DNA from 3 places in the Lentilactobacillus buchneri genome. Region 3 is predicted to be linked to each of the others. Evidence: a T-box and tRNA genes for the amino acid it is inferred to sense, from the RefSeq annotation. Region 3 holds a T-box; the other regions hold tRNA genes.

Region 1 (10,545 bases), 250 kb from region 3:
CCAATTGCGACAAATGAACGAGGCCGATCCCTTTGTCCGCGGCATGGTCAGCTGGGTCGGTTTCAAGCAGACCGACGTCACTTACGAGCGTCAAGAGCGAATTGCCGGGACTTCTAAATACCCGTTGCGCAAAATGATTCGTTTGGCAATGGATGGCGTGACCTCGTTTTCATCATTTCCCCTCCAGTTGGCCAACTGGCTGGGAACCTTGTCAATCGTATTTAGTGTTGGCTACTTGGTTACCTCGCTGTTTACCACGATGGATACCATTCACTTTGCGGTCTTTGCGCTATTCTTAATGGTCGGCATCACTCTATTGACCATTGGGATGTTGGGCGCTTACCTTTATCGAGTCTTTGAGGCATCACGTAAACGGCCACTGTATATCGTTTCCAAAACGGTGGGGTTTCGCACCCCACAAAGTCAAAACAGTCGCCAAACGTACTATCGAACAACGATCAAAGGACGTGCGTACCAACAATAATCTGCACACTAAAAACGGGTTCTACAATATCTGTTGTTGGTAATAGATTTTTATCTATTACTGATGACAGATTTTTTGTTTATCATTAGAATAAAAAAGCGGACATCTCCCGTCCGTTAACTTGCTCCCACCACAGAATTAAGTCAAGAAAGGAAATGCCCTATGTCAAATGATACTACGAAAATGTTGTTAGGAATAGATGATGAACACTTAATAATTGAGGAAGGACAAGTGGGTGATGATGGAGTGATTCGATTGGTGGGGTCCCTAAACTACACCCCCAAGGCATGCCGCAATTGTGGGATTATCAATGATCACCAAATTATTGGCTATGGTTGGCGGAAGACCACCATTAGATTCGCAAAAACATTGGGCAGCACCGTTATCCTGTGTCTCAATCGGCGAAACTTTCACTGTAAGGCTTGTCATACCAATTTCCTGGCGCAGACGAATGCGGTGCCGAAACACTGCACGATTTCAAATACGACCCGCAAACAATGCTTAGAAAAACTGACCGAACCGGTTTCGCTCAAACACATTGCCGATGAGTTATCCACTTCGGATTCATTCGTTGGTCGGCAGCTCTTGCGCGCTGAACGGGACTTTCAAACCAACTGGCACTATTTACCAAAAGTTCTCCTCATGGACGAAGTTAAAAGCACTAAGAGCGCCACCGACGCGATGAGCTTTGAATTTATGGATGCGGAAACCCACGAATTGATCGACCTGTTACCCTTTAGGACCATCTATCAGCTTCAAAAGTATTTCCAGCATTACGACCAGGCTGCGCGAGAAAATGTGAAAATTATCGTCACCGATATGAACTATACCTATCCCAAATTGGTGGGGCAGATCTTTCCGAACGCCATCGTTGTCATCGATCCGTTCCACTTGGTTAACGCTTTAAATCGAGCTTTTAATAAGACGCGGGTGCGCCTCATGAAAACCCTGGCGACTTCCTCACGCGAGTATCACGCCCTAAAACGCTATTGGAAACTATTATTAACGCCGGAAAATCACCTCAACTACGAAGCTTTCCGTAAGTGGACAAACTTCCCTTATCCAGCGACTGCCACTGATGTGGTTGATGCTTTATTGGACATTGATCCCGAGCTCAAGCAAACTTACAACGTGATGAATCGGTTACGTGAAACCATCAAAAACCGTGATTGGCCCAACTATAATCAAGTATTCCATCACTTAGAGGGCTGCTCGGAAGAGATGTTGGCAACCCTCCAGACCCTAGCGACTCATCATGATGAAATTGGCAATACCTTTACTCACCATTACACCAACGGGCCCTTAGAAGGTTCAAACAACAAGATTAAAGTCATTAAACGCACTGGATTTGGTTACCGAAACTTCTTCAGATTCCGGCTAAGAGTGCTGTTCGCTTTTCGAGTTCATACAAAAAGAGCTCTAATCACCAAGTGATTAGAACTCCAATATTTTGTTCACCAACAACAGTTGACGAAGAACCCTAAAAACGACAGCCATTAACGGCTGTCGTTTTTAGTTGGTTGAACTTTATTTGAAATAGTACCTGCTTAACTCCAATGCGCTGTTTTCCATCAACTGCTGACCGTATTCGTTGAGAACCTCTTCAGTAACAGCGGTCTTCTTGCCATATTCATTGGCAATTGCAACTTCATCACTGACGACCATGTCAACGGGGTCATTGCTGAATAGTTCAAGCTTCAAGTAGTATTTTCCTTCATACAAGTACAAATCCGATGTGCCATTTTCAAGTCGCAATGCCTTGGCGAGCGACACAAAATCATCTAATTGGTCGAACTCAAGAATTACAGTCCGCTTTTGATGACCAAATTCATCGTTAGTCTTTTTATCACTTACAGGTTGCGGTTTGTTATTATCGGCATGTTCTGCGATATATTTGGAAACCCGATCACGTTTTTCAGGGTGATCTGAATCAGAGTCACCTGCATCGAACATGTCGTTATCAGACATATCTACATCCTTACTGATAAACAATTCCAAGCCATTTTGGTTTGGAAGAACTTGGAAAGTGACGGCATCGTTATTTTGAAATTGATGGTCTTTATCAACTTCTTCGAGAATACTGTAGAAGAAGCTTTCGATCTGCTTGTGGTTGCCCAGCAAGTCAAGCACGGTAATGCCGCGCTTGTCGAGATCATCATTACCAATCAACACACGAATCGTATTCTCATTAATCCGTTCCATTTCCATATTTAGCCACCCCTTTCAATATCTGAGGGTAATTAATAATAACATTGTATCCTATTATTGTCTAAGTAAATAATACGGCTAAACATGAATATTAACAAGCAATTAAGATTCCAAGACTATAAGGCTTTTTTGACCATCTTTTCCAATTCGCATTTTCGAGTGCTCCGTGGCATGAAGCAACGAATTTCATCTTCATTGAACCCAAACTCAATCCGTTTGGCATCCACTAAAATTGGTCGGCGAATCAGTTCTGGATGGGTTGCCAGCAAGGAAATCACCTGGCTGATGGTCATTGAAGACATCTTTGATTTGTATTGGTCGTACAAAAAAGACCGGGTCGAAATCACATCATCGGTGCCGCCTTCAGACAGCATCAAGATTTGTTTGAGTTCAACTTCAGAAAGTGGCTTGGCAAAAATATTTCGTTCCACAAAATCAACCTCGTGATCGATGAGCCATTGTTTTGCTTTTCTGCAGGAAGTGCAGCTGGGGGTTGTTAATAAATTGACTGTCATAATGTGAATCCTCCTAGTAATCATTTGATGCTTTGATTATATCGGAAAATGTTATATAAATCATAAGATTCACAGAATAGACAAACAAAGACCTTATTTTGGGCAAATTTGGCTTAGATATCCACAGAAAGATGAGTTTTGGCAACCAAAATTGGCATGGTCTCCCCCGCCGTCGTTTGCGCCTCCGTCTTTAATTGCTCCATGTCGCCATTTGCAGGTAAGTGGGTCAGCAGCAATCGGTGAACATTCCCGTCATGAGCGAGTTGCCCGGACTCAGTCGATGTCATATGCCATTTCTGGCCGGTTTTTGTCGCAAAGAAGTTCGTATCAGTCATCAAAAGATCGGCATCGTGAACGAATTGGGTCAATTCAGGGAAATAAGCTGTATCGGCAGTGAACACCAGTACCTTACCGGTTGATGATTCTTGAATACGCATTGCAAATGCCGGAACAGGATGATGGGTTTTGAAAAATGTAATCGTGAACGGGCCAACAGTCAGTGTTTGACTTGGATCATAGGCGATCCCTTTAGTAGATTTGGGCCAGCTAAGTCCCTTGAAGTTGATCTCATCGAGGGTGTGCCCGTAAATCGGCAATACGGGCTCGCTGTACCTTTTTTCATGCAATTGCCAATAATATTGCAAGACGCCCACGTCAGCTGTGTGGTCGTGATGGTAATGGCTCAAAATGACGGCATTCAGTTTCAGAGGGTCGACAACCTGTTCCAAGCTCAACAGTGCGCCGCTCCCACAATCAATCAGTAATTTAAAATCACCCGATTCCAAAAGATAACTGCTGGTGGCATCACCATGATCCGGATAGCCGCCAAGAAAACCAATCACTGTTAGTTTCAAAAGAATTCCTCCTCTTTCATCTTTATCCAATTTATATTTTACGCTAATTTGGGGTAAATGTTTGGTTCCAATATTGAAAGAAAGTATAATAAAATTGTATATAGGAGGTGGGTCAAATGAACGAACAGATCGTCATTACATTTGGAAATGAAAAAATTTTAACAGAACTCAAGGCAGCGCATCCTGATCGGGATTTGATGATGTACCAAGCTCTCAGCCAACCAGGTGAATTTATGCTGCTGGACCATTCAGGTAAAGATTCAGTCTTCAAGGCACCGGTTTTCTATGATATTTTAAGTCACAGTGGTGAAGATAAGTGGGACGGCTTCATTAGCTTCTCCACATTAGATTTAAATTTTGATCAACAGAAGGTTTTTGATGCGCGCATCAACAAGCTGCGAACAAATGGCCTTCCCGATGGCATGCATTCAATTTATTCCCTTAATTATCACAAGGACATCAGCCAACGAATCATTTTGGGAACTTGGGATGATTACGCCGACTTCGAACTTTGGAAGAACAGTTCTGATGAATTCATTCCAAAAGAGTACCGTGATTCACCAAACTTCTACTCACATGAAGCTTATTACACACCAGCTAAGACCAAAAAGACGCAATAAAAGGTTCATTCAAATAAAACCGTTAATTGATGAAGTGCAAATGACTTCACTGATTAACGGTTTTTGTGTTGGATCAGAATTTTATGTAAAAAAAACAAGCTACCTAAGTAACTTGAAAACTTTCGATGTTCCACCGGTTCGTACGAGACTCGAACTCGTGATCTCCTGCGTGACAGGCAGGCGTCCTAACCAACTAGACCAACGAACCAAAATTGCGGGAGCTGGGTTTGAACCAACGACCTTCGGGTTATGAGCCCGACGAGCTACCAGACTGCTCCATCCCGCGATAATATAATAAGATTCTCTTGAATGACCCGTACGGGATTTGAACCCATGTTACCGCCGTGAAAGGGCGGTGTCTTAACCACTTGACCAACGGGTCATTTAAAACGGAGAAGGAGAGATTCGAACTCTCGCGCCGCTTACGCGACCTACACCCTTAGCAGGGGCGCCTCTTCAGCCACTTGAGTACTTCTCCAAAATATGGGCCTAAATGGACTCGAACCATCGACCTCACGCTTATCAGGCGTGCGCTCTAACCAGCTGAGCTATAGGCCCATTATATGAAAAAGCGGGTGACGAGAATCGGACTCGCGACAACAGCTTGGAAGGCTGTGGTTTTACCACTAAACTACACCCGCAAAAACAATATTAAAAACAAGTGGCGCGGGACAGAATCGAACTGCCGACACATGCAGCTTCAATGCATTGCTCTACCGACTGAGCTACCGAGCCAAAACCGGTTCGTACGAGACTCGAACTCGTGATCTCCTGCGTGACAGGCAGGCGTCCTAACCAACTAGACCAACGAACCAAAATTGCGGGAGCTGGGTTTGAACCAACGACCTTCGGGTTATGAGCCCGACGAGCTACCAGACTGCTCCATCCCGCGATAATAAGGAGGATGAGAGATTCGAACTCTCGCGTGGTTTGACCCACCTAGCGGTTTTCAAGACCGCCCCCTTCAGCCACTTGGGTAATCCTCCATAAAAGCTGTATAAAAACTCCAGTATATAATTGAGTCGATGGACCTTGTAGGACTCGAACCTACGACCGAACGGTTATGAGCCGTTTGCTCTAACCAACTGAGCTAAAGGTCCAAGACCTATATCGCGGCAGGGGGGATCGAACCCTCGACCTCCCGGGTATGAACCGGACGCTCTAGCCAGCTGAGCTACACCGCGATGAAAAATGATAGTTATGCTATCAATCGGGAAGACAGGATTCGAACCTGCGACCCCCTGGTCCCAAACCAGGTGCTCTACCAAGCTGAGCTACTTCCCGTTAAAACAATGCACCCAGTAGGAGTCGAACCTACAACCTTCTGATTCGTAGTCAGACACTCTATCCAATTGCGCTATGGGTGCATAATATGCCGAGGACCGGGATCGAACCGGTACGGTCATCACTGACCGCAGGATTTTAAGTCCTGTGCGTCTGCCAATTCCGCCACCCCGGCATAACAAGCGGAAGACGGGATTCGAACCCGCGACCCCCACCATGGCAAGGTGATGTTCTACCACTGAACTACTTCCGCAAAATGCCGACTAGAAGATTCGAACTTCCGACCCCCTGTTTACAAGACAGGTGCTCTGCCAGCTGAGCTAAGTCGGCATACAAATATTATGCGCTTAATAATATTCAATTGTAATGAGCCGTGGCAGTCTCGAACTGCCGACCCTCTGATTAAAAGTCAGATGCTCTACCAACTGAGCTAACGGCTCAAGGAATGGAGGATACAGGGATCGAACCTGTGACCTCCTGCTTGTAAGGCAGATGCTCTCCCAGCTGAGCTAATCCTCCATAAAATCGCGTGGCAACGTCCTACCCTCGCAGGGGGCGATCCCCCAACTACTCTTGGCGTGCAGAAGCTTAACTTCTGTGTTCGGCATGGGAACAGGTGTATCCTTCTGGCTATCGCCACCACACTATTTTTCCTTGAAAGAACTTCGTTCCCTCAAAACTAGCTAATATTAATTTTTCTGCCCTTGAACACCATTTCTACTTGGTTAAGTCCTCGACCGATTAGTATTGGTCCGCTCCGTACATCACTGCACTTCCACTTCCAACCTATCTACCTGATCATCTCTCAGGGGTCTTACTTCCATATAGGAATGGGAAATCTCATCTTGAGGTAAGTTTCACACTTAGATGCTTTCAGCGTTTATCTCATCCATACGTAGCTACCCAGCGGTGCGCCTGGCGGCGCAACTGGTACACCAGCGGTATGTCCATCCCGGTCCTCTCGTACTAAGGACAGCTCCTCTCAAATTTCCTACGCCCGCGACGGATAGGGACCGAACTGTCTCACGACGTTCTGAACCCAGCTCGCGTACCGCTTTAATGGGCGAACAGCCCAACCCTTGGGACCGACTACAGCCCCAGGATGCGATGAGCCGACATCGAGGTGCCAAACCTCCCCGTCGATGTGGACTCTTGGGGGAGATAAGCCTGTTATCCCCAGGGTAGCTTTTATCCGTTGAGCGATGGCCCTTCCATACGGTACCACCGGATCACTAAGCCCGACTTTCGTCCCTGCTCGACCTGTCTGTCTCGCAGTCAAGCTCCCTTCTGCCTTTACACTCGTTGAATGATTTCCAACCATTCTGAGGGAACCTTTGGGCGCCTCCGTTACTGTTTGGGAGGCGACCGCCCCAGTCAAACTGCCTACCTGACACTGTCTCCCGCCACGCTGAGTGGCGCGGGTTAGAGTGTTCACACAGCGAGGGTAGTATCCCACCAACGCCTCTGCCGAAACTAGCGTTCCGGCTTCAATGGCTCCTACCTATCCTGTACAAGCTGTGTCAACACCCAATATCAAGCTACAGTAAAGCTCCATGGGGTCTTTCCGTCCTGTCGCGGGTAACCTGCTTCTTCACAGGTATCTTAATTTCACCGAGTCTCTCGTTGAGACAGTGCCCAGATCGTTACGCCTTTCGTGCGGGTCGGAACTTACCCGACAAGGAATTTCGCTACCTTAGGACCGTTATAGTTACGGCCGCCGTTTACTGGGGCTTCATTTCTGGGCTTCGCCGAAGCTAACTCATCCACTTAACCTTCCAGCACCGGGCAGGCGTCAGCCCCTATACGTCATCTTACGATTTTGCAGAAACCTGTGTTTTTGATAAACAGTCGCCTGGGCCTTTTCACTGCGGCTGTGCTTGCGCACAGCACCCCTTCTCCCGAAGTTACGGGGTCATTTTGCCGAGTTCCTTAACGAGAGTTCACTCGCTCACCTGAGGATTCTCTCCTCGACTACCTGTGTCGGTTTGCGGTACGGGTAGTTGATGACTCACTAGAAGCTTTTCTCGGCAGTGTGACGTCGGTTGCTTCCCTACTTAAATTTCGGTCCTCATCACCACTTGTCAACCCGCCAAAAAGCATTTGACTCTTTGACTGACTCGTGGCTTGAACATCCCTTTCCAACTGGATGCACAACTTAGCCTCCTGCGTCCCTCCATCGCTCAAACATCATCAACTAGTACAGGAATCTCAACCTGTTATCCATCGCCTACGCCTTGCGGCCTCGGCTTAGGTCCCGACTAACCCTGGGAGGACGAGCCTTCCCCAGGAAACCTTAGTCATTCGGTGGATCAGATTCTCACTGATCTTTCGCTACTCATACCGGCATTCTCACTTCTAAGCGCTCCACCAGTCCTTACGGTCTGGCTTCATTGCCCTTAGAACGCTCTCCTATCACTTGACCGAAGGTCAAGTCCACAGTCTCGGTAATATGCTTAGCCCCGGTAAATTTTCGGCGCGGAATCACTCGACTAGTGAGCTATTACGCACTCTTTAAATGGTGGCTGCTTCTGAGCCAACATCCTAGTTGTCTATGCAACTCCACATCCTTTTCCACTTAGCATATATTTAGGGACCTTAACTGGTGGTCTGGGCTGTTCCCCTTTTGACGATGGATCTTATCACTCACCGTCTGACTCCCGGATAAAAATCAATGGTATTCGGAGTTTATCTGAACTTAGTAACCCATGACGGGCCCCTCATCCAAACAGTGGCTCTACCTCCATGATTCTACGTCCGAGGCTAGCCCTAAAGCTATTTCGGAGAGAACCAGCTATCTCCAAGTTCGTTTGGAATTTCACCGCTACCCACACCTCATCCCAGCACTTTTCAACGTACACGGGTTCGGGCCTCCAGTGCGTTTTACCGCACCTTCACCCTGGACATGGGTAGATCACCTGGTTTCGGGTCTACAGCAACATACTAAAACGCCCATTTCAGACTCGCTTTCGCTGCGGCTCCGGCTTTTAAACCTTAACCTGGCATGTTACCGTAACTCGCCGGTTCATTCTACAAGAGGCACGCTATCACCCATTAACGGGCTCTAACTGCTTGTAGGCACATGGTTTCAGGAACTATTTCACTCCCCTTCCGGGGTGCTTTTCACCTTTCCCTCACGGTACTGGTTCACTATCGGTCACTAGAGAGTATTTAGCCTTGGGAGATGGTCCTCCCGGATTCCGACGACGTTTCACGTGTGTCGCCGTACTCAGGATCCTGAACTGAGGGTCATTGATTTCACCTACGGGGCTATCACCCTGTTTCGCCAACCTTCCCAGATTGTTCGATTATCAACAACTTTGGTAACTCAAATGTTCAGTCCTACAACCCCAATGAGCAAGCTCATTGGTTTGGGCTGTTCCCCGTTCGCTCGCCGCTACTAAGGGAATCGAAAATTTCTTTCTGCTCCTGTGGGTACTGAGATGTTTCAGTTCCCCACGTCTACCTCTATACAGCTATGAATTCACTATATAGTAACAGTCGATTAAAACTGCTGGGTTTCCCCATTCGGAAATCTCCGGATCAAAGCTTACGTACAGCTCCCCGAAGCATATCGGTGTTAGTCCCGTCCTTCATCGGCTTCTAGTGCCAAGGCATCCACCATGCGCCCTTTTTAACTTAACCTGTACATCACTACGTGATGCAAAGTTAATTGAGTATTTGCGATTTTTTTCTAGTTAACAAACTCAAAATAACGCGGTGTTCTCGGTTGAAATTATATAAATACAATTTCAAAAAAATTATTACAGAAAATTAATATTATCTAGTTTTCAAAGAACCAAGTCTGACACTCTCGTGTCAATGGAGAATAGCGGGATCGAACCGCTGACCCCCTGCTTGCAAAGCAGGTGCTCTCCCATCTGAGCTAATTCCCCATGTTACTCCGGTGATAGCTAACTATCAGGCCGTGGATGGGCCTAAATGGACTCGAACCATCGACCTCACGCTTATCAGGCGTGCGCTCTAACCAGCTGAGCTATAGGCCCAAAAAGCGTAACCACTTTTGGGAGTAGACCTCTCAAAACTAAACAAAACTTTCGACAATGTGCAGGATTCCGTTTTTCCTTAGAAAGGAGGTGATCCAGCCGCAGGTTCTCCTACGGCTACCTTGTTACGACTTCACCCTAATCATCTGTCCCACCTTAGACGGCTGGTCCCCGAAGGTTACCTCACCGGCTTTGGGTGTTACAAACTCTCATGGTGTGACGGGCGGTGTGTACAAGGCCCGGGAACGTATTCACCGTGGCATGCTGATCCACGATTACTAGCGATTCCAACTTCATGTAGGCGAGTTGCAGCCTACAATCCGAACTGAGAACGGCTTTAAGAGATTAGCTTGACCTCGCGGTTTCGCGACTCGTTGTACCGTCCATTGTAGCACGTGTGTAGCCCAGGTCATAAGGCATGATGATTTGACGTCATCCCACCTTCCTCCGTTTGTCACCGGCAGTCTTGCTAGAGTGCCCAACTGAATGCTGGCAACTAACAATAAGGGTTGCGCTCGTTGCGGGACTTAACCCAACATCTCACGACACGAGCTGACGACAACCATGCACCACCTG
Region 2 (10,545 bases), 130 kb from region 3:
TTTGTATGAACTCGAAAAGCGAACAGCACTCTTAGCCGGAATCTGAAGAAGTTTCGGTAACCAAATCCAGTGCGTTTAATGACTTTAATCTTGTTGTTTGAACCTTCTAAGGGCCCGTTGGTGTAATGGTGAGTAAAGGTATTGCCAATTTCATCATGATGAGTCGCTAGGGTCTGGAGGGTTGCCAACATCTCTTCCGAGCAGCCCTCTAAGTGATGGAATACTTGATTATAGTTGGGCCAATCACGGTTTTTGATGGTTTCACGTAACCGATTCATCACGTTGTAAGTTTGCTTGAGCTCGGGATCAATGTCCAATAAAGCATCAACCACATCAGTGGCAGTCGCTGGATAAGGGAAGTTTGTCCACTTACGGAAAGCTTCGTAGTTGAGGTGATTTTCCGGCGTTAATAATAGTTTCCAATAGCGTTTTAGGGCGTGATACTCGCGTGAGGAAGTCGCCAGGGTTTTCATGAGGCGCACCCGCGTCTTATTAAAAGCTCGATTTAAAGCGTTAACCAAGTGGAACGGATCGATGACAACGATGGCGTTCGGAAAGATCTGCCCCACCAATTTGGGATAGGTATAGTTCATATCGGTGACGATAATTTTCACATTTTCTCGCGCAGCCTGGTCGTAATGCTGGAAATACTTTTGAAGCTGATAGATGGTCCTAAAGGGTAACAGGTCGATCAATTCGTGGGTTTCCGCATCCATAAATTCAAAGCTCATCGCGTCGGTGGCGCTCTTAGTGCTTTTAACTTCGTCCATGAGGAGAACTTTTGGTAAATAGTGCCAGTTGGTTTGAAAGTCCCGTTCAGCGCGCAAGAGCTGCCGACCAACGAATGAATCCGAAGTGGATAACTCATCGGCAATGTGTTTGAGCGAAACCGGTTCGGTCAGTTTTTCTAAGCATTGTTTGCGGGTCGTATTTGAAATCGTGCAGTGTTTCGGCACCGCATTCGTCTGCGCCAGGAAATTGGTATGACAAGCCTTACAGTGAAAGTTTCGCCGATTGAGACACAGGATAACGGTGCTGCCCAATGTTTTTGCGAATCTAATGGTGGTCTTCCGCCAACCATAGCCAATAATTTGGTGATCATTGATAATCCCACAATTGCGGCATGCCTTGGGGGTGTAGTTTAGGGACCCCACCAATCGAATCACTCCATCATCACCCACTTGTCCTTCCTCAATTATTAAGTGTTCATCATCTATTCCTAACAACATTTTCGTAGTATCATTTGACATAGGGCATTTCCTTTCTTGACTTAATTCTGTGGTGGGAGCAAGTTAACGGACGGGAGATGTCCGCTTTTTTATTCTAATGATAAACAAAAAATCTGTCATCAGTAATAGATAAAAATCTATTACCAACAACAGATATTGTAGAACCGAAATATTTCGTGACGGGCTTTTTTATCGTCAGTTGACATTTTAGTGTGTCGTTCAATGGCATACACTACGAAAGGATCGTCAGACATTTTCGGATCCTCATATGGGGGTCTCTAGAAGCAAGTCCCCCATCAGTGCTCAAGTTTCTTGATCCTTATTCTAGCTTTAACCAAATCGATCTTCCAGTTCGTCTGTTAACAGATGAGATTCAACTGTATAATAAAAATGAATAGTTGTTCGCATTTTATCGTATTACGACTTATGTGGCCGATTGATTTGGTCAACGAAACATTTTTTGAGGGGGATCACAACGTGAAATCACATCAACATATCCTGCTAACAGCCGTCATATTGATTGCCATAACTGGCGGCTTGGCGGGTTGCAGCGATGGCAGTGGCAGTCATCAGGCCGCCGATCATCACGCATCGCAGGTGGCTACAACCAGTAGTTCTCATGCCACCCAATCAGCAAAAAAAGTTCATACTCATTCACACCACAGTTCAACTGCGTCGGCAAGCCAACAGCACCAAGCCATTTTGAACAAGCTGGTGAGTTATACCAACAAGGAATCCGCCGGGCCGACTGGTGATTATTATTGGACAACTGGAAAAGCTCATTTTAGCCATTTTGCCGGGCTGGCAGCTGGTGACTATCATTTCTCAGCTGATGCCCAAGGCAGATCTGCGACTGCCCGAGCAGTGCTGACTTATTCTGAATATCATCTGTCCCAGGGCGGCCGTCAAGGAGATCCACTGGAACCTCCTGCCTGGCCGGAAAACAAAATGGTATCAATTACCTATGGACTGACGGGGCGGACCTATCATGGCTACCTTTATAATCGGAGCCACTCGATTGGTGACAGTTTGCTGGGGGCCAAATCATATACATCAAACTACAATTTCACAACGGGTACCCGACCGCAAAATGTGGGCGCCGATCAAAATGGTGGAATGCGGGCCACAGAGGAAGCGGCGGAAAATTACTGGGAAGACAACCCCAATACTCACCACGTTATTTATTACCAAACAACTCCCCTGTACAAGGGAAGCGAAACGATGCCCCGTGGATCAATTGTCGATGTCCGATCATCAGATAAATCCTTGAACACGGAAGTTGTGGTTATCAATGACGCTGAAGGTATCCGAATTAATTACCAAGATGGCAGCAACAACGCCAAACAATATCACCGACGCAGCTCGACGATGGCTTATACACATCATCGTTCAACTACTTCGACTGGGAGTTCCAATTCACATCAGAGTGCTACAGCCACAACTACAAATGGCGGTTGGACAATTGCTAGATCCGGAATGGTATTTGTTTCTGATAGTGACAAGTATTATTCTGAGGTCAAGAATCCCAATAATTACCATTACGAGAGTGTTTCTCAAGCAAATGCCAGTGGTGCAACCCAAGCATCGCGTGGTAATCAATATGCTAGACCCTAGCTGAATCAAGATAACTTTGGATTGAAGACGATAATCTTCAATCTTTTTCTTTTAAAAATTGTCGCCGATTATTTATAGATGACCTATTTAAACAAAAAAACGGTAGTGAGGCAATGGTAATGGAGGCTCACTAATTTTCTTACCCTCCCTCACCCAATACATCCTACTATCGTTAATCGGTCCGGTATTGATTGGTAATGACTCGCATTGATCTCTATGTTAAAATGATCACGTAGAATGCTATCCTAAATTAACTTATGAAGGTTGGTGAACGTCCGTGAAATTTTTAATTGTATGTGCATCCGCCTTAACGCTGTGTACGGGTGCCGTTGGTGTCACTCATTATTGTACAACGCCGCATCAATCACAGCCTCGTGTTGAGCGTGGTTGTGGTATGTATCGGTAATTGTGGTTTTGTTCTTGATTCAATTTCAAGTCAATAAAAAAGGAATCATTGATTGATATTCAATGATTCCTTTTTTATTAATATTTGTTAGTGATACCGGAGGTGGGGTTCGAACCCACACGATCTCAACGATCACTGGATTTTGAGTCCAGCGCGTCTGCCAATTCCGCCACTCCGGCAAAATAATATTTGATTGGCCAATACATGGAAAAAGGCGGTAATCGGATTCGAACCGACGATGAAGGTTTTGCAGACCTCTGCCTTACCACTTGGCTATACCGCCATAACTTTGGCTAACCCAACTGGGTTAGCTGGATTCGAACCAGCGCATGACAGAGTCAAAGTCTGTTGCCTTACCACTTGGCTATAACCCAATCAAAAGGCGGTATGTGGGAATCGAACCCACGCGTGTCGGATCCACAAACCGATGTGTTAACCACTTCACCAATACCGCCATAGTATTATTAACAGGGATAGTAGGAGTTGAACCCACACCGACGGTTTTGGAGACCGTAGTTCTACCATTAAACTATATCCCTATAAGATGGAGGGGAGTGGATTCGAACCACCGAACCCGAAGGAGCGGATTTACAGTCCGCCGCGTTTAGCCAGACTTCGCTACCCCTCCATGAATGGCGCGGGACAGAATCGAACTGCCGACACATGCAGCTTCAATGCATTGCTCTACCGACTGAGCTACCGAGCCATTAACCATCTTGAGTATAATAATACCTATGTTGTGCATTCAATTTTCAAATACATAACAACGGTTCGTACGAGACTCGAACTCGTGATCTCCTGCGTGACAGGCAGGCGTCCTAACCAGCTAGACCAACGAACCAATGTTGCTATGGAAATGGAGGATACAGGGATCGAACCTGTGACCTCCTGCTTGTAAGGCAGATGCTCTCCCAGCTGAGCTAATCCTCCATAATGACCCGTACGGGATTTGAACCCATGTTACCGCCGTGAAAGGGCGGTGTCTTAACCACTTGACCAACGGGTCATAAACTTATTATTCGGTTACGGAGAGTAAGGGATTCGAACCCTTGAAACAGGCTTTTACCCGTTTACATCATTTCCAATGATGCTCCTTCGGCCAGCTCGGACAACTCTCCATTAAAAATAATAACTCCGGCAGGCGGGCTCGAACCGTCGACAACCTGATTAACAGTCAGGTGCTCTACCAACTGAGCTATGCCGGAATAATCGCGTGGCAACGTCCTACCCTCGCAGGGGGCGATCCCCCAACTACTCTTGGCGTGCAGAAGCTTAACTTCTGTGTTCGGCATGGGAACAGGTGTATCCTTCTGGCTATCGCCACCACACTATTTTTCCTTGAAAGAACTTCGTTCTCTCAAAACTAGCTAATATTAATTTTCTGCCCTTGAACACCATTTCTACTTGGTTAAGTCCTCGACCGATTAGTATTGGTCCGCTCCGTACATCACTGCACTTCCACTTCCAACCTATCTACCTGATCATCTCTCAGGGGTCTTACTTCCATATAGGAATGGGAAATCTCATCTTGAGGTAAGTTTCACACTTAGATGCTTTCAGCGTTTATCTCATCCATACGTAGCTACCCAGCGGTGCGCCTGGCGGCGCAACTGGTACACCAGCGGTATGTCCATCCCGGTCCTCTCGTACTAAGGACAGCTCCTCTCAAATTTCCTACGCCCGCGACGGATAGGGACCGAACTGTCTCACGACGTTCTGAACCCAGCTCGCGTACCGCTTTAATGGGCGAACAGCCCAACCCTTGGGACCGACTACAGCCCCAGGATGCGATGAGCCGACATCGAGGTGCCAAACCTCCCCGTCGATGTGGACTCTTGGGGGAGATAAGCCTGTTATCCCAGGGTAGCTTTTATCCGTTGAGCGATGGCCCTTCCATACGGTACCACCGGATCACTAAGCCCGACTTTCGTCCCTGCTCGACCTGTCTGTCTCGCAGTCAAGCTCCCTTCTGCCTTTACACTCGTTGAATGATTTCCAACCATTCTGAGGGAACCTTTGGGCGCCTCCGTTACTGTTTGGGAGGCGACCGCCCCAGTCAAACTGCCTACCTGACACTGTCTCCCGCCACGCTGAGTGGCGCGGGTTAGAGTGTTCACACAGCGAGGGTAGTATCCCACCAACGCCTCTGCCGAAACTAGCGTTCCGGCTTCAATGGCTCCTACCTATCCTGTACAAGCTGTGTCAACACCCAATATCAAGCTACAGTAAAGCTCCATGGGGTCTTTCCGTCCTGTCGCGGGTAACCTGCTTCTTCACAGGTATCTTAATTTCACCGAGTCTCTCGTTGAGACAGTGCCCAGATCGTTACGCCTTTCGTGCGGGTCGGAACTTACCCGACAAGGAATTTCGCTACCTTAGGACCGTTATAGTTACGGCCGCCGTTTACTGGGGCTTCATTTCTGGGCTTCGCCGAAGCTAACTCATCCACTTAACCTTCCAGCACCGGGCAGGCGTCAGCCCCTATACGTCATCTTACGATTTTGCAGAAACCTGTGTTTTTGATAAACAGTCGCCTGGGCCTTTTCACTGCGGCTGTGCTTGCGCACAGCACCCCTTCTCCGAAGTTACGGGGTCATTTTGCCGAGTTCCTTAACGAGAGTTCACTCGCTCACCTGAGGATTCTCTCCTCGACTACCTGTGTCGGTTTGCGGTACGGGTAGTTGATGACTCACTAGAAGCTTTTCTCGGCAGTGTGACGTTGGTTGCTTCCCTACTTAAATTTCGGTCCTCATCACCACTTGTCAACCCGCCAAAAAGCATTTGACTCTTTGACTGACTCGTGGCTTGAACATCCCTTTCCAACTGGATGCACAACTTAGCCTCCTGCGTCCCTCCATCGCTCAAACATCATCAACTAGTACAGGAATCTCAACCTGTTATCCATCGCCTACGCCTTGCGGCCTCGGCTTAGGTCCCGACTAACCCTGGGAGGACGAGCCTTCCCCAGGAAACCTTAGTCATTCGGTGGATCAGATTCTCACTGATCTTTCGCTACTCATACCGGCATTCTCACTTCTAAGCGCTCCACCAGTCCTTACGGTCTGGCTTCATTGCCCTTAGAACGCTCTCCTATCACTTGACCGAAGGTCAAGTCCACAGTCTCGGTAATATGCTTAGCCCCGGTAAATTTTCGGCGCGGAATCACTCGACTAGTGAGCTATTACGCACTCTTTAAATGGTGGCTGCTTCTGAGCCAACATCCTAGTTGTCTATGCAACTCCACATCCTTTTCCACTTAGCATATATTTAGGGACCTTAACTGGTGGTCTGGGCTGTTCCCCTTTTGACGATGGATCTTATCACTCACCGTCTGACTCCCGGATAAAAATCAATGGTATTCGGAGTTTATCTGAACTTAGTAACCCATGACGGGCCCCTCATCCAAACAGTGGCTCTACCTCCATGATTCTACGTCCGAGGCTAGCCCTAAAGCTATTTCGGAGAGAACCAGCTATCTCCAAGTTCGTTTGGAATTTCACCGCTACCCACACCTCATCCCAGCACTTTTCAACGTACACGGGTTCGGGCCTCCAGTGCGTTTTACCGCACCTTCACCCTGGACATGGGTAGATCACCTGGTTTCGGGTCTACAGCAACATACTAAAACGCCCATTTCAGACTCGCTTTCGCTGCGGCTCCGGCTTTTAAACCTTAACCTGGCATGTTACCGTAACTCGCCGGTTCATTCTACAAGAGGCACGCTATCACCCATTAACGGGCTCTAACTGCTTGTAGGCACATAGTTTCAGGAACTATTTCACTCCCCTTCCGGGGTGCTTTTCACCTTTCCCTCACGGTACTGGTTCACTATCGGTCACTAGAGAGTATTTAGCCTTGGGAGATGGTCCTCCCGGATTCCGACGACGTTTCACGTGTGTCGCCGTACTCAGGATCCTGAACTGAGGGTCATTGATTTCACCTACGGGGCTATCACCCTGTTTCGCCAACCTTCCCAGATTGTTCGATTATCAACAACTTTGGTAACTCAAATGTTCAGTCCTACAACCCCAATGAGCAAGCTCATTGGTTTGGGCTGTTCCCCGTTCGCTCGCCGCTACTGAGGGAATCGAAAATTTCTTTCTGCTCCTGTGGATACTGAGATGTTTCAGTTCCCCACGTCTACCTCTATACAGCTATGAATTCACTATATAGTAACAGTCGATTAAAACTGCTGGGTTTCCCCATTCGGAAATCTCCGGATCAAAGCTTACGTACAGCTCCCCGAAGCATATCGGTGTTAGTCCCGTCCTTCATCGGCTTCTAGTGCCAAGGCATCCACCATGCGCCCTTTTTAACTTAACCTGTACATCACTACGTGATGCAAAGTTAATTGAGTATTTGCGATTTTTTTCTAGTTAACAAACTCAAAATAACGCGGTGTTCTCGGTTGAAATTATATAAATACAATTTCAAAAAATTATTACAGAAAATTAATATTATCTAGTTTTCAAAGAACCAAGTCTGACACTCTCGTGTCAATGGAGAATAGCGGGATCGAACCGCTGACCCCCTGCTTGCAAAGCAGGTGCTCTCCCATCTGAGCTAATTCCCCATGTTACTCCGGTGATAGCTAACTATCAGGCCGTGGATGGGCCTAAATGGACTCGAACCATCGACCTCACGCTTATCAGGCGTGCGCTCTAACCAGCTGAGCTATAGGCCCAAAAAGCGTAACCACTTTTGAGAGTAGACCTCTCAAAACTAAACAAAACTTTCGACAATGTGCAGGATTCCGTTTTTCCTTAGAAAGGAGGTGATCCAGCCGCAGGTTCTCCTACGGCTACCTTGTTACGACTTCACCCTAATCATCTGTCCCACCTTAGACGGCTGGTCCCCGAAGGTTACCTCACCGGCTTTGGGTGTTACAAACTCTCATGGTGTGACGGGCGGTGTGTACAAGGCCCGGGAACGTATTCACCGTGGCATGCTGATCCACGATTACTAGCGATTCCAACTTCATGTAGGCGAGTTGCAGCCTACAATCCGAACTGAGAACGGCTTTAAGAGATTAGCTTGACCTCGCGGTTTCGCGACTCGTTGTACCGTCCATTGTAGCACGTGTGTAGCCCAGGTCATAAGGGGCATGATGATTTGACGTCATCCCCACCTTCCTCCGGTTTGTCACCGGCAGTCTTGCTAGAGTGCCCAACTGAATGCTGGCAACTAACAATAAGGGTTGCGCTCGTTGCGGGACTTAACCCAACATCTCACGACACGAGCTGACGACAACCATGCACCACCTGTCATTCTGTCCCCGAAGGGAACGCCTAATCTCTTAGGTTGGCAGAAGATGTCAAGACCTGGTAAGGTTCTTCGCGTAGCATCGAATTAAACCACATGCTCCACCGCTTGTGCGGGCCCCCGTCAATTCCTTTGAGTTTCAACCTTGCGGTCGTACTCCCCAGGCGGAGTGCTTAATGCGTTAGCTGCAGCACTGAAGGGCGGAAACCCTCCAACACTTAGCACTCATCGTTTACGGCATGGACTACCAGGGTATCTAATCCTGTTCGCTACCCATGCTTTCGAGCCTCAGCGTCAGTTACAGACCAGACAGCCGCCTTCGCCACTGGTGTTCTTCCATATATCTACGCATTTCACCGCTACACATGGAGTTCCACTGTCCTCTTCTGCACTCAAGTCTCCCGGTTTCCGATGCACTTCTCCGGTTAAGCCGAAGGCTTTCACATCAGACCTAAAAAACCGCCTGCGCTCGCTTTACGCCCAATAAATCCGGACAACGCTTGCCACCTACGTATTACCGCGGCTGCTGGCACGTAGTTAGCCGTGGCTTTCTGGTTGGATACCGTCAAGATGTCAACAGTTACTCTGACACCTGTTCTTCTCCAACAACAGAGTTTTACGAGCCGAAACCCTTCATCACTCACGCGGCGTTGCTCCATCAGACTTTCGTCCATTGTGGAAGATTCCCTACTGCTGCCTCCCGTAGGAGTTTGGGCCGTGTCTCAGTCCCAATGTGGCCGATTACCCTCTCAGGTCGGCTACGTATCATCGCCTTGGTAGGCCGTTACCTTACCAACAAGCTAATACGCCGCGGGTCCATCCTAAAGTGACAGCCGAAGCCGTCTTTTAAACCAAAACCAGGTGGTTTTGGTTGTTATACGGTATTAGCACCTGTTTCCAAGTGTTATCCCCTACTTCAAGGGCAGGTTACCCACGTGTTACTCACCAGTTCGCCACTCGTCTCAATGTTAAATCTTTCAAGTGCAAGCACCTAAAATCATCAACAGAGACGCGTTCGACTTGCATGTATTAGGCACGCCGCCAGCGTTCGTCCTGAGCCAGGATCAAACTCTCATCTTAAATTGTTTAAAATGATAAGCCTGTGATAGCTCATGATTTAAATTTATTATTTGTTTTACGAATTGACTTCGCAAATGTTTGGTTCCAATTCCGAAGAATTGAAACGCCCTGCACATTTGTTTGTCGAAAATTTTGTTCAGTTTTCAAAGGTCTACTTGGTTGTCGGAAGCGCTTGTTTCTCGCTTTTGACAACTATTTAATATTATCAGATATCCGGTTTGAAATCAAGTGATTTTTAACTGATTTTTCAAATGTTAATTGTCACTGGCAGATCAAATGGATAATTGACAACAGAAAATATTCTACCAATTTGTGAAAGCTGGGTCAAGAACTTTCTTCCAAACTAACTAAAAAAGTTCTGGGCATCCCTCATCCAACCACCTTTAGCCCTGGCAAGTGACGTAAATCCGATATTCAATCGGTAATCAGTCCAGTAGTGAATTCTCTTCGGACGAAAGCTTTTTGGCCGGCGAAGGATTTCAAGATTAACATCAGTGCTGCGAGTGGAGAGACTAATTTTGCCAGAATACTCATCAATATCAATAATGAGCGCGGAAACTGTTTGTCCAACCCGAAAGATCTTATAGAGGTCATCCACGAATCCTGTTTGACACTCAGAGATGTGAATCAGCCCCTGCATATGTTCACCAATATCCAGGAATACGCCATAGGGTTGAATACCAGTGACGGTTCCATGGACCTTCATGCCTATCTTAAAACTCATAATAATCATCCTATCTGTAATCTGTTAATAATTGTAGCGTGGATCCCTTGATTTAACAACAAAACTTATTTTTTGTTAAAGGACAGGTAATAACTCGCCAACTTCTCAGGGAATTTGGTAAAATCAATTATAAATTTTCGAAAGGAATGATTACTTGAGCACGCTCATTGATTTTATCTTACACATCGACGATCACCTAATAAATATCGTGAATACATTTGGGAACTCCA
Region 3 (10,545 bases):
CCGACTCCTCCTTTACCTGATGTTATAACGTAAGCCTTACCCATTGATGACTCCTCCTATCTGATTGTAAAACTTGGGATTAATCTGCTTAAGATTCTCAACTTTACCATAATCCAGTACATGCAGATCGTTCACATAAATCACTGTGCCGCTGTTCATTTCACGTTTCATGTCAGCAACTATTTCGAACTGTTCGCCGATCCGGACTTGTTGTGCGTTATGTACATCCCCAATAATCATCTTGTCCTCAAGATCCGGTGCGCCGGCTTGAATAATTCCCTGGACGTTGCCCAGAACAAAAATGTTACCGCCGACAAACAGTTTGCCGCCCTCATGAACCGTGCCGAGAAATAAGACGTCGCCTTGGATGTGAACTTCCTGCCCGTTTCTAATCACCCGATCAACAATGTGGACGCTGGACTGTTCCAAAATCCGATTGGATTCCTCTTTAGTGATCACATCTGACGTAATCTTATGCACTGAAAACGTCGAATAATCCGAAAAGATTTTCTCAAGCTCAGAACGGTCAGCAGCTGGCCATAACCGCATTCCGGTATAAATATCAAAAGCAATGGTTTGCGGATTAGTTGATGCCGTCTGGGTTTTCAAATTATCCAGAAGTTTTCGAAGTGAGGAAAAAATATCCTTTAGATTGGCATTCTCATCCAGAATGATTTCATAACCATCCTTGGTGCCCTTTAATACAGCTGCATCTTGCATTGTCTACTCCCCTTCTTATTGCCTATGAGTCCTATAGAGTGCCTCAACCGGAAAGTAAACAATTGTCAATAACACCAGATTGAGAGCCAGTGTAGGTGCCAATGTGTTAACTAAGAACTGAGCAACGGATGAGTCCGTCTCCCCAATAAAGACATTGGCCATGTATCCTAGGCTAACTAAAACTGTGATTCCTAAAAAATACACCAAAAAGCCACTCATGAAATTTGGTGGCAAAATTTGGTAAACCAATTGGCATAAATAAACGACTAATGGAAAAATAAACACGTATACCCCAAGCAATCCAGTGTAGTACATATCAAAAATAAAGCCAATCACAGCGGACCAGGTGTATAGATGTAATTTTTTGCCATTACCAAAGAAGGCTGCCAAAATCAACCAGAGGACGGTTAAATACGGCACCATCGTGTTGGGATATTTAAACAAAATACCGGACATTGTCTGGCTGATGGAACCATCAAGAAAGAACGCAATGAATTGACCAATTACAAAGTAAACTGCAATGGGAACTTTTCGTTTCACTTAATTGTCCCTCCCATCAATCTCTGATTGCAACTGAAACAACTTCAATGTCGTTTAAGTTGGCAGCCGGTTTAATATAAACTTTTTTGGCAAGGCCATAATCGTCTTGGGTCACTTTTGAAACAGTACCTACGTAAATCCCCTTGGGAATGACGCCCCCAAGCCCACTGGTTGTCACCCGATTGCCAACTGATAATTTGGCGTTCGAAGTAATATTCCCCATGATAATCCGGTTGGCAGCCGAATCATACGAGGTGATAATACCATTAACAACTTTGGAATTATCGCCAAGCACTTGGATGGCAAACCGGTTGGAGTTTTCGGCGGTGTTGGAAATTAAAACCACCTTGCTGTTGGTTTTGTTGACTTCAGCAACTGTCCCGATCAGTCCAGGACCGGCGATCACGGGCATATCCTTCTTAATTCCAGAAGCTTGACCCTTATTAATGATCACCTGACTTGCCCATGATGATGGTGTTCGGGTAATGACAGCTGCGTTAATTTTTTCATATCCGGTCAAAGTGCTGCCGACGTTTAATTGACGTTTCAATTGTTTATTTTCTCGCGACAAAACCTGATCCTTGACCTGTGTTTGGGTCAATTGATCAACTTTTGACTTGAGACGTTGGTTTTCCTGATAAGTGTTCAAAAGATTCTTAGTTGAAACAAATCCGTGATGAATACCGTTCATTGGGGCGGCAACAATCCGATCAGCAAAACCAACAATATCATTTCCAAATTGTTGTACCAACGGCGGTGTGCTCCGCTTGTCCCGAATGGCAACCGACAACGACATTAAACCAAAACTGACGATCAAACAGATTACGACAATCACAAGCTTTCGACTGGAGAAAAATTTTTGCATAATTGCCTCCATTCGTTATTCAATAATGAATCGATATAAACGATTAATTATTGTTTTTTCTTCATTACATTAATGCTCTTTAATGATTCTCCAGTACCGATGGCAACACAATCAAGTGGATCAGATGCAATGGAAACCGGAACCTGAGTGGCTTCCGCAATCACATCAGTAATATTTCTGAGTAATGCGCCGCCGCCTGTCAGAACAATTCCATGATCAATAACATCGGCTGCAATTTCAGGCGATGTTTCTTCAAGGGTTTCCTTAATCGTGGCAATAATGGCCAACACTGATTCGTTAATTGCTTTGTTGACGTCCGTTCCACTAATTTCAACTGTGGTTGGCAAACCGGTTACCAGATCACGGCCACGAACCGGAACGGCTTTGATTTCTTTAGCTTCCTTGGCAGAAGCGGAACCAATATCAATTTTAAGCTGTTCGGAAGTCCGTTCACCAATTAACAAATTGTACTTTTGACGAACATATTGAGCAATCGCTTCGTTAAGCTTGTCGCCGGCCATTCGAACTGAGCGGCTTGAAACAATGCCGCCTAAAGAAATGGTTGCAACGTCAGTCGTTCCACCACCAATATCAACAACCATGCTACCGGTTGGATCCATGACTGGAAGTCCAGCACCGATTGCCGCAGCGAATGGTTCTTCAATGACATAGGCATCTCTGGCACCGGCTACCCGGGTGGCATCAATGACAGCCCGTTTTTCCACGGCAGTAATGCCAGTTGGCACACAAACCATGACGTATGGCTTACCTGATGAGTGTCCCAAGGCTTTTTGAATGAAGTATTTCATCATGGCAACAGTGGTATCGTAATCCGCAATGACACCGTCTTTCATTGGTCGAACAGCTTGGATACTTGCTGGTGTGCGCCCAATCATTGCTCGCGCTTCTGCACCAACGGCGATTACCTCGCCTGTTTTAGTGCTCTTGGCAACCACTGAAGGTTCGCGAAGGACAATTCCTTTGCCCTCGACGTAAACGATCGTATTAGCGGTTCCAAGATCAATTCCTATGTTTTTTTCCCCAAATCCAAACACGTTATCCATCCCTTCGTTGTCTATCAACTAAATTTAGTTCGATTTTTATAGATTTATTTATTATTGTTTAACGAAACAAGTATATCATAACGCGTCCAAAAATAAATAAAATCAAGTGAAACGACGCCCGATTTAATAGATTATTTGAAATTGTGATCGGGATTCAACAAGAACTTTCGAGCATCGGAAATAAAATATAACGATCCGGTAATTAAGAGCATATCATCCGGCGTCAGTTTCCGTCTCAATTCCCTGATTGCGTCTTGCCAATCATCAATAGCGGAAACATTTTCCGGTTGGGTTTTCAGTTGACTTTCCAATTTTTCTGGATTAGCTGCGAGCCGTTTTCCTGGTCCGGCGAACCGGGTCAAGATGATCGATGCATTTTGAACGGTGGCCATCTTGTCCACCATTTTATCAGCCTGCTTGTCTGCCAGAATGCCCATCAAAATATAAATATGGCCCTGGGGAAAATCGTTCTGCAAGGTATCGACAATCAGGTTAACTGCCGAGATATTATGCGCACCATCCAAAACGATGGTCGGCTTGGTGGAAATTTTTTCAAACCGGCCCGCCCACCGTGTTGCTGCAATTCCCTTTTGAATGTTTCTGACATCCACAGCGCGCTTTGTGAGCTGGTGGTAGTCAATGTATGCCTGGATCGCCAACGCAGCGTTGTGAGTCTGATAATCACCAATTAAGGCTGTTTTTAAATCATGCAATTGAAAGTCAGCGGAACTAAAGTCAAATTCTTGATTCCAATTGTGCTCACCGCGATCATTGACCTTAAAATTCTGTCCCAGAATCTGAATCGGGCTTTGCTTGTGCTCAGCTTGGTTCACGATCACCTTGAGCGGTTCGGGGTCAACTCCGCCGACGACTACGGGAACGCCCGGCTTAATAATCCCTGCTTTTTGGAAAGCAATTTTGGACAAAGTATCCCCTAAAATGTGCATGTGGTCCCAGCCAATCGACGTAATAACCGAGACTTTGGGGATAATGACATTGGTTGAATCATACAGCCCACCAAGACCCACTTCAATCAAAACAATATCAGCGTGTCCTTCAGCAAAGTACTTGAACATCATAGCTGTCACAATTTCAAATTCGGTTGGGCCGCCTTCCGGCAACTCGGCGTCAAGTTTGGCAATCGTCGGATAAATTTCCTGAGTGAGTCTTAGAATTTCATCGTCAGAAATGCCGACGCCGTTAACGCTGATTCGCTCATTAAATTTAATCAAAAACGGTGAGGTAAAGCTGCCGACTGTTTTGCCTTCCGCTTGAAACAAGTTCCGTAAAAATGCCAAGGTCGATCCCTTGCCATTAGTGCCGGCAATGTGGATCGCATTGACATGTTTGTCCGGGGCACCCAATTCGTCTAAGAATCGCCGCATCCGTTTTAAGGTTGGAATTTTCTTGAATTTGGTCCGTCCATGAATGAAAGCCAAGGCTTCATCATATGTGTTAATCATTATTTTCTCCTTAAAAAACGTGGGCAAAAATGCGGCTTATAGCCTGGCATGTGCCAGGAAACAGCATTTAGTCCCACGTTTTTAAAAATTTAAGTCAGTTAAATCACTTTACATCTCGCTGGAAATTTGTTGGAGCCGGTCTTTGGCTGCATCCAATTTTGATTGGTAATCAGCCTGCTTGGCCTTCTCTTCAGCAACCACTGCATCCGGCGCGTTCTCCACAAACCGTTTGTTAGCCAGTTTCTTATCTGAACGGGCCACTTCGGCTTCAAATTTATCCACATCTTTTTGAACCCGAGCCTGCTCATCCTTCAAGTCAACCAATTCGGCCAATGGAACAAAGACAGTCGCATCCGTAATCACCGCAGACATTGACAGCTTAGGCGCTTCAATATCTTTGCCAATTTGCAATTCCTGAGTGTGGCAGAACCGGTCAATGTAGTCGCGGTTGGATTCAAAGATTGATTTGAGGGTCTGATTGTCAGTTTGAATTAACATATCAATTGGTGATGACAGCGGTGCGTTGGCTTCATTTCGAATATTCCGCACTGCCGTAATCAAATCAATCAATGACTGCATTTGATGCTCAGAAGTTGGGTCGTCAAATTCTTTGTGGTCCACTGGGTAGTCGGCGGTTACCAGTGACTTGCCAACGTGTGGCATCATCTGCCAAATATATTCGGTGACGAATGGCATGATCGGCTGCAGTAAGCGAAGGGTTTGATCCAAAACGTAAGCCAAAATGTTTTGGGTGTTCTTCTTCAACTTCTCATCGTCACTGTTGAGAGCTTCCTTACTCATTTCGATGTACCAGTCACAGAAATCATTCCAGATGAAGTCATACAAATAACGGTCGGCTTCACCAAAGTTGTACTTCTCGAATAAGTCTGAAACGTGGTTCACAGTAGCGTTCAGTCGACTTAAAATCCATTTGTCAGATAATTGCCACTCGGACTTGTCGGGTAATTCCGGCTTGTCAATCCCATCAAGGTTCATAATAACGTAACGACTGGCATTCCAAATCTTGTTAATGAAATTCCAAGCAGAGTCCATTTTGTCATAACTGAACTTCAAATCTTGGCCAGGCGTCCCACCGATTGACAGGAACCAGCGAAGGGCATCGGCACCATATTTATCAATGACATCCATCGGATCAATACCGTTTCCAAGGGATTTGGACATCTTGCGTCCCTGAGAATCACGGATTAAACCATGAAGTAATACATCTTTAAAGGGTCGTTCATGAGTGAATTCCAAGCTTTGGAAAATCATTCTGGAAACCCAGAAGAAGATGATATCGTACCCGGTCACCAAGGTGTCGGTTGGGAAATAGCGCTTCATGTCTTCTGTATCATCGGGCCAGCCCATGGTTGAAAATGGCCACAGGGCAGACGAGAACCAGGTATCCAAAACATCTGGATCCTGCTCCCAGTTTTCGGCGTCTTTAGGCGCTTCCATCCCAACGTAGATCTCACCGGTCTGCTTGTTGTACCAAGCAGGAATTTGATGACCCCACCAAAGTTGACGGGAAATAACCCAGTCGTGAACGTTTTCCATCCACTGTTCAAAGGTTCCTTCAAAACGGTCGGGGAAAAAGTTGACCTTGTTATTGGTATCCTGGTTCTTAATGGCCTGTTCAGCCAGCGGTTTCATCTTAACGAACCACTGAGTTGACAAACGGGCTTCAACTTGAACCCCAGTCCGTTCAGAATGGCCAACTGAATGGACAATTGGGTCGATTGAGAGCATCAAGCCTTCATCCTGCAAATCCTTGACCATAGCTTTTCTGGCTTCAAAACGATCCATGCCTTTATACTTACCGGCATTTTCGTTCATTGAAGCATCTTCGTTCATCGTATTAATGCGTTGTAAGTTGTGACGATTACCAACCTTAAAGTCATTTGGATCATGGGCTGGGGTGATCTTTACCATCCCTGTCCCAAAGTCAGGGTCAACGTACTGATCGGCTATAATCGGCACTTCACGATTAATCAATGGAACGCGGACTTTCTTGCCAACGATATCTTTGTAACGTTCATCAGAAGGATTAACGGCAACCGCGGTATCACCCATCATCGTTTCGGGACGGGTGGTCGCAATTTCGATGTAATCTTTGCCGTTGAAAGTCGTCCCGTCGGTAAATGGGTATTTAACATGGTAAAAGGCACCTTTATCGTCCTTATGGATCACTTCAATGTCTGACAAGGCGGTTCTTGCTTGCGGATCCCAGTTGATAATGTATTCACCGCGGTAGATCAGGCCTTTATTGTAAAGCGTAACAAAGACCTTACGAACAGCTTTGGACAATCCTTTATCCAAGGTGAATCGCTCACGACTGTAGTCCAGAGAAAGACCTAATTTGGCCCACTGTTCCTTGATGGTTCGGGCAAAATCATCTTTCCATTCCCAAACCTTTTCAACAAACTTTTCTCGGCCCAAATCATACCGGGAAATACCCTGTTTACGCAGCTTGGCTTCAACTTTAGCTTGGGTAGCGATCCCGGCATGATCCATTCCTGGGAGCCATAAAGTATCGTATCCCTGCATTCGTTTGCGGCGGATAATCATGTCTTGAAGGGTTGTATCCCAGGCATGGCCCAAATGCAGCTTTCCGGTAACATTTGGCGGCGGCAACACAATTGAAAATGGTTTGGCCTTTTTATCCCCACTCGGTGTAAATACCCCTTCATCAAGCCATTCATCATATCTGCCCTTTTCGACGGCAGTTGGATCATACTTCGTTGACATTTCGTGCAATTTGTCTGACATAACGTCACTCCTTCCAAAATTCAAATCGTTTTTATGTAATAAAAAAACACCCCATCCTGTAAATTAGGACGAAGTGTTCGCGGTACCACCTAAATTGGGCTGAAAAGCCCCACTTAATATCATAATAACGGTCTGATAATACCGACTCATCTTCAATTGAAGATAAGCAGCTCACAAGCTACCTTCACTCAACGCCCGGTAAAAATCTCACAGCAATGATTTTCTTTCTGAAACCGAAACGTTGGCTACTCTCTTGCTCAACACTTTAATTTAATTTTAATCTTAACTAAATATCTGCTAATCGTCAATACGCTGAGCAACTTTTTTCAAAGCATTTAGTGCATCATCGTAATCAGGCTCATTACCAATTTCCGGAACAATCTGGCGGTAAATAATCTTACCGGTGGCGTCAATAATAAAAATTGTTCGCGCCAACGCACCAAAGTTTGGCAGATAAAGTTTCATTGCGTATCCCAACGAGAGGTTTTCGTCCGACAGCATCTGCAGATTGGCAACTCCCTGAGCAGCGCACCAATTCTTCTGCTGTTCAATCGTATTGTTGGAAACCGTCAAGAACTGGACATCAGGAAACTTATCCGCTTCTTGATTAAACTTGCGGGTTTCAACTGAACAAACCGGGGTATCAATATCCGGAACCGTTGACAGCAGGGTAATTCTGCCAATAATGTCAGCAGTTTTCACCTTATTGCCATCTGCATCCTCAAGTTTAAACTTTGGCAGTTGTTCACCGACTTCGGGTGGATTGCCAAACATACTCTCTTCTTTACCATTGATCGTGATTTTCATAAAAGCACTCCCTTGGTCTAACGACTTTATACATAATGTAGCCTAAACAAACGGAATACGCAAGTCCCCGATCATTAAAGCAGCTCAGCGAAGACGTCCTGGTTTTGGTTTAGGAATTCTTCGCCAGGTTTAATATCGGTAATTTCAATGTTGTCGATTGCTTTTTTCATCAACCCTTCAACATCGATATACTGTTCAAACTTACGTGACTTGGCCAAATCAGGCCGAGTCTTTGGTGCCGGCGGTGTAAAAATCGTACAACAGTCCTCAAATGGCAGAATTGACAGGTCGTAAGTCTTGATCTGCTTGGAAATCTTAATAATCTCCGTTTTGTCCATTGAGACCAGCGGCCGAAGAACCGGCATCGTGGTGACGTCGTTAATTGCCATCATACTCTCTAAAGTCTGTGAGGCAACTTGTCCCAGTGCTTCGCCGGTAAAGACGCCGGTACAATGACGATTTTGAGTAATTTGGGCAGCAATCCGCAGCATCATTCTCCGCTGGATGGTCATCAAATAACCTTCAGGGACCTTTTCCTTGATGGTTTCTTGAATCTCGGTGAACGGTACCTGAATGAACTGAATATTACCCGAGTACTTGCCCAACACTGAGGTTAACTGTTTGGCCTTATTCAGGGCTTGCTCGCCGGTATATGGCGGACTGTAAAAGTGAATCATATCAATTTTGACACCACGTTTCATTGCCAAATACGTGGCAACCGGCGAATCAATTCCACCAGACAGCATCATTGTGGCCCGACCACCGGTACCAACCGGCAACCCGCCGGCACCATGAATCTTTTCTGATGAGAGAAAGGCACCATTCATTCGAATTTCTACTCGAATGGAAATATCGGGGTGTTTGACATCAACCGTGATTCCGGGCACATTTTCGAGAATATAATCGCCTAACTGGTTGTTGATCTGATTGGTATCGTATTCAAAATGTTTATCCTGACGTCGGGTGTTGATTTTGAACGTCGCTCCGTCATGATACTGTTCTTTCACCATTTCAAGGGCGGTCTGCTTGATGATTGCCATATCCTTTTCAAGCCGAACAGAAGGATAGAAATTTTCGATCCCAAAAACACCCTTCAGGCTTTCGATCACCTGCTGGTCATCCTCACCGTTTAAAGCCACATGAAGACGATCCCGTTGCGGTTTGACCTCAAGCTTGGGAAATGGATGGAGAACAGCCCGCACATTCTTGCCAAGCTGCTTAATAAAGTCTTTTTTATTTTTGCCCTTTGTGGACAGTTCGCCGTAACGAACCATAATTTCTGTATAGTGCATAGTTACTCCTAACTTAATTTGTCAAATTCTTCATACAACTGGTCAAATACTTTTACGAATTGTTTGGCTTCATCAAGTGTGTTGTGATCTCCAAGTGAAATTCGAACGGCACTGGTGGCAATATCATCGGGAACCTGCATGGCATTCAACGTGCCGGATTCAGTATGATCCTTTGATGAGCAGGCACTGGTTGTTGAAATGTAAATCCCCTGCTTTTCAAAAGCATGAACGATGGTTTCTCCGCGAACCCCCTTGATTGCAAAACAAAGAATATGCGGGGCAAAAGTATCATCATTCTTAGAAAAAATGGTGACTTTATCAAACTGACTGATGTGATCCATAATCAACTGCTTAATCTGGCGCTCAGTATCAATTGCACTGGGCTCTTTTTCAAGCACCAATCGGATCGCTTTGGCCATGGCAGCAATTCCCGGCAGATTTTCAGTACCGGAACGTTGATTCTTTTCCTGGCCGCCACCGTTCATTAACGGTGCAATTCGACGGCCACGTCGACCATAAATAAAGCCGGTTCCCCGTGGGGCATGGAATTTATGCCCAGAAAATGCTGCAAAGTCAGTTCGGTCATTGAAAATCTGATCCTGAATTCCCTTGCCGAGGCCCTGAACAGCATCGACGTGAAAATGAATTTTCGGGTAGTTCTTCAGCAGTTCGCCCGCTTCTTTGATCGGCTGAATCGTCCCAATTTCATTGTTGACCGCCATAATTGACACCAGCGTTGTATCCGGACGAATTGCCGCTTTCAAATCAGCAATCGAGATCCGCCCCTCATCATCAACCGGTAAATAAGTCACATCATATCCGAGCTGTTTAAGTTGCTCAAAAGAGTTGCGCACTGCTGCATGCTCAACTGAGGTGGTAATCAGATGCTTCCCAAATTCACGTTTTTCAATTGCAGTCCCTTTGATGACCCAATTGTCACCCTCAGTTCCGCCACTCGTAAAGTAGATTTCATCTGGGTGAACGTTTAACAAATCAGCAATCTGTTTTCTGGACTGTTCCAACAG

The links. The T-box of region 3 lies ahead of KE627_RS10580 (valine--tRNA ligase). A T-box ahead of a tRNA ligase gene usually reads a tRNA of that ligase, here a tRNA-Val.
Region 1: it encodes a tRNA-Val, which carries the amino acid that the T-box ahead of KE627_RS10580 (valine--tRNA ligase) is inferred to sense. The anticodon was not compared.
Region 2: it encodes a tRNA-Val, which carries the amino acid that the T-box ahead of KE627_RS10580 (valine--tRNA ligase) is inferred to sense. The anticodon was not compared.

What each region holds. Positions count from the first base shown of each region.
Region 1 covers NZ_CP073066.1:1,956,264-1,966,808, reverse strand. The annotation lists gene KE627_RS09330 (glycosyltransferase family 2 protein) at 1-484, shown strand, start outside; gene KE627_RS09325 (ISL3 family transposase) at 647-1,918, shown strand; gene KE627_RS09320 (adaptor protein MecA) at 2,012-2,692, opposite strand; gene spx (transcriptional regulator Spx) at 2,809-3,207, opposite strand; gene KE627_RS09310 (MBL fold metallo-hydrolase) at 3,321-4,061, opposite strand; gene KE627_RS09305 (hypothetical protein) at 4,178-4,681, shown strand; tRNA gene KE627_RS09300 (tRNA-Asp) at 4,816-4,889, opposite strand; tRNA gene KE627_RS09295 (tRNA-Met) at 4,894-4,967, opposite strand; tRNA gene KE627_RS09290 (tRNA-Glu) at 4,992-5,063, opposite strand; tRNA gene KE627_RS09285 (tRNA-Ser) at 5,072-5,159, opposite strand; tRNA gene KE627_RS09280 (tRNA-Ile) at 5,166-5,239, opposite strand; tRNA gene KE627_RS09275 (tRNA-Gly) at 5,252-5,322, opposite strand; tRNA gene KE627_RS09270 (tRNA-Phe) at 5,344-5,416, opposite strand; tRNA gene KE627_RS09265 (tRNA-Asp) at 5,422-5,495, opposite strand; tRNA gene KE627_RS09260 (tRNA-Met) at 5,500-5,573, opposite strand; tRNA gene KE627_RS09255 (tRNA-Ser) at 5,580-5,667, opposite strand; tRNA gene KE627_RS09250 (tRNA-Ile) at 5,708-5,781, opposite strand; tRNA gene KE627_RS09245 (tRNA-Met) at 5,792-5,865, opposite strand; tRNA gene KE627_RS09240 (tRNA-Pro) at 5,892-5,965, opposite strand; tRNA gene KE627_RS09235 (tRNA-Arg) at 5,975-6,048, opposite strand; tRNA gene KE627_RS09230 (tRNA-Leu) at 6,055-6,140, opposite strand; tRNA gene KE627_RS09225 (tRNA-Gly) at 6,147-6,218, opposite strand; tRNA gene KE627_RS09220 (tRNA-Thr) at 6,223-6,295, opposite strand; tRNA gene KE627_RS09215 (tRNA-Lys) at 6,333-6,405, opposite strand; tRNA gene KE627_RS09210 (tRNA-Val) at 6,412-6,484, opposite strand; rRNA gene rrf (5S ribosomal RNA) at 6,493-6,609, opposite strand; rRNA gene KE627_RS09200 (23S ribosomal RNA) at 6,687-9,607, opposite strand; tRNA gene KE627_RS09195 (tRNA-Ala) at 9,786-9,858, opposite strand; tRNA gene KE627_RS09190 (tRNA-Ile) at 9,896-9,969, opposite strand; rRNA gene KE627_RS09185 (16S ribosomal RNA) at 10,053-10,545, opposite strand, start outside.
Region 2 covers NZ_CP073066.1:2,079,775-2,090,319, reverse strand. The annotation lists gene KE627_RS09970 (ISL3 family transposase) at 1-1,250, opposite strand, end outside; gene KE627_RS09965 (DNA/RNA non-specific endonuclease) at 1,707-2,843, shown strand; tRNA gene KE627_RS09960 (tRNA-Leu) at 3,344-3,428, opposite strand; tRNA gene KE627_RS09955 (tRNA-Cys) at 3,462-3,532, opposite strand; tRNA gene KE627_RS09950 (tRNA-Gln) at 3,552-3,623, opposite strand; tRNA gene KE627_RS09945 (tRNA-His) at 3,631-3,703, opposite strand; tRNA gene KE627_RS09940 (tRNA-Trp) at 3,718-3,788, opposite strand; tRNA gene KE627_RS09935 (tRNA-Tyr) at 3,795-3,877, opposite strand; tRNA gene KE627_RS09930 (tRNA-Phe) at 3,883-3,955, opposite strand; tRNA gene KE627_RS09925 (tRNA-Asp) at 4,017-4,090, opposite strand; tRNA gene KE627_RS09920 (tRNA-Val) at 4,107-4,179, opposite strand; tRNA gene KE627_RS09915 (tRNA-Glu) at 4,184-4,255, opposite strand; tRNA gene KE627_RS09910 (tRNA-Ser) at 4,276-4,367, opposite strand; tRNA gene KE627_RS09905 (tRNA-Asn) at 4,382-4,454, opposite strand; rRNA gene rrf (5S ribosomal RNA) at 4,461-4,577, opposite strand; rRNA gene KE627_RS09895 (23S ribosomal RNA) at 4,654-7,572, opposite strand; tRNA gene KE627_RS09890 (tRNA-Ala) at 7,750-7,822, opposite strand; tRNA gene KE627_RS09885 (tRNA-Ile) at 7,860-7,933, opposite strand; rRNA gene KE627_RS09880 (16S ribosomal RNA) at 8,017-9,591, opposite strand; gene KE627_RS09875 (CvfD/Ygs/GSP13 family RNA-binding post-transcriptional regulator) at 9,935-10,315, opposite strand; gene KE627_RS09870 (VTT domain-containing protein) at 10,470-10,545, shown strand, end outside.
Region 3 covers NZ_CP073066.1:2,206,255-2,216,799, reverse strand. The annotation lists gene minD (septum site-determining protein MinD) at 1-44, opposite strand, end outside; gene KE627_RS10605 (septum site-determining protein MinC) at 37-720, opposite strand; gene mreD (rod shape-determining protein MreD) at 736-1,260, opposite strand; gene mreC (rod shape-determining protein MreC) at 1,277-2,125, opposite strand; gene KE627_RS10590 (rod shape-determining protein) at 2,173-3,180, opposite strand; gene KE627_RS10585 (bifunctional folylpolyglutamate synthase/dihydrofolate synthase) at 3,321-4,652, opposite strand; gene KE627_RS10580 (valine--tRNA ligase) at 4,761-7,421, opposite strand; T-box leader at 7,483-7,691, opposite strand; gene tpx (thiol peroxidase) at 7,719-8,228, opposite strand; gene thiI (tRNA uracil 4-sulfurtransferase ThiI) at 8,303-9,520, opposite strand; gene KE627_RS10565 (cysteine desulfurase family protein) at 9,529-10,545, opposite strand, start outside.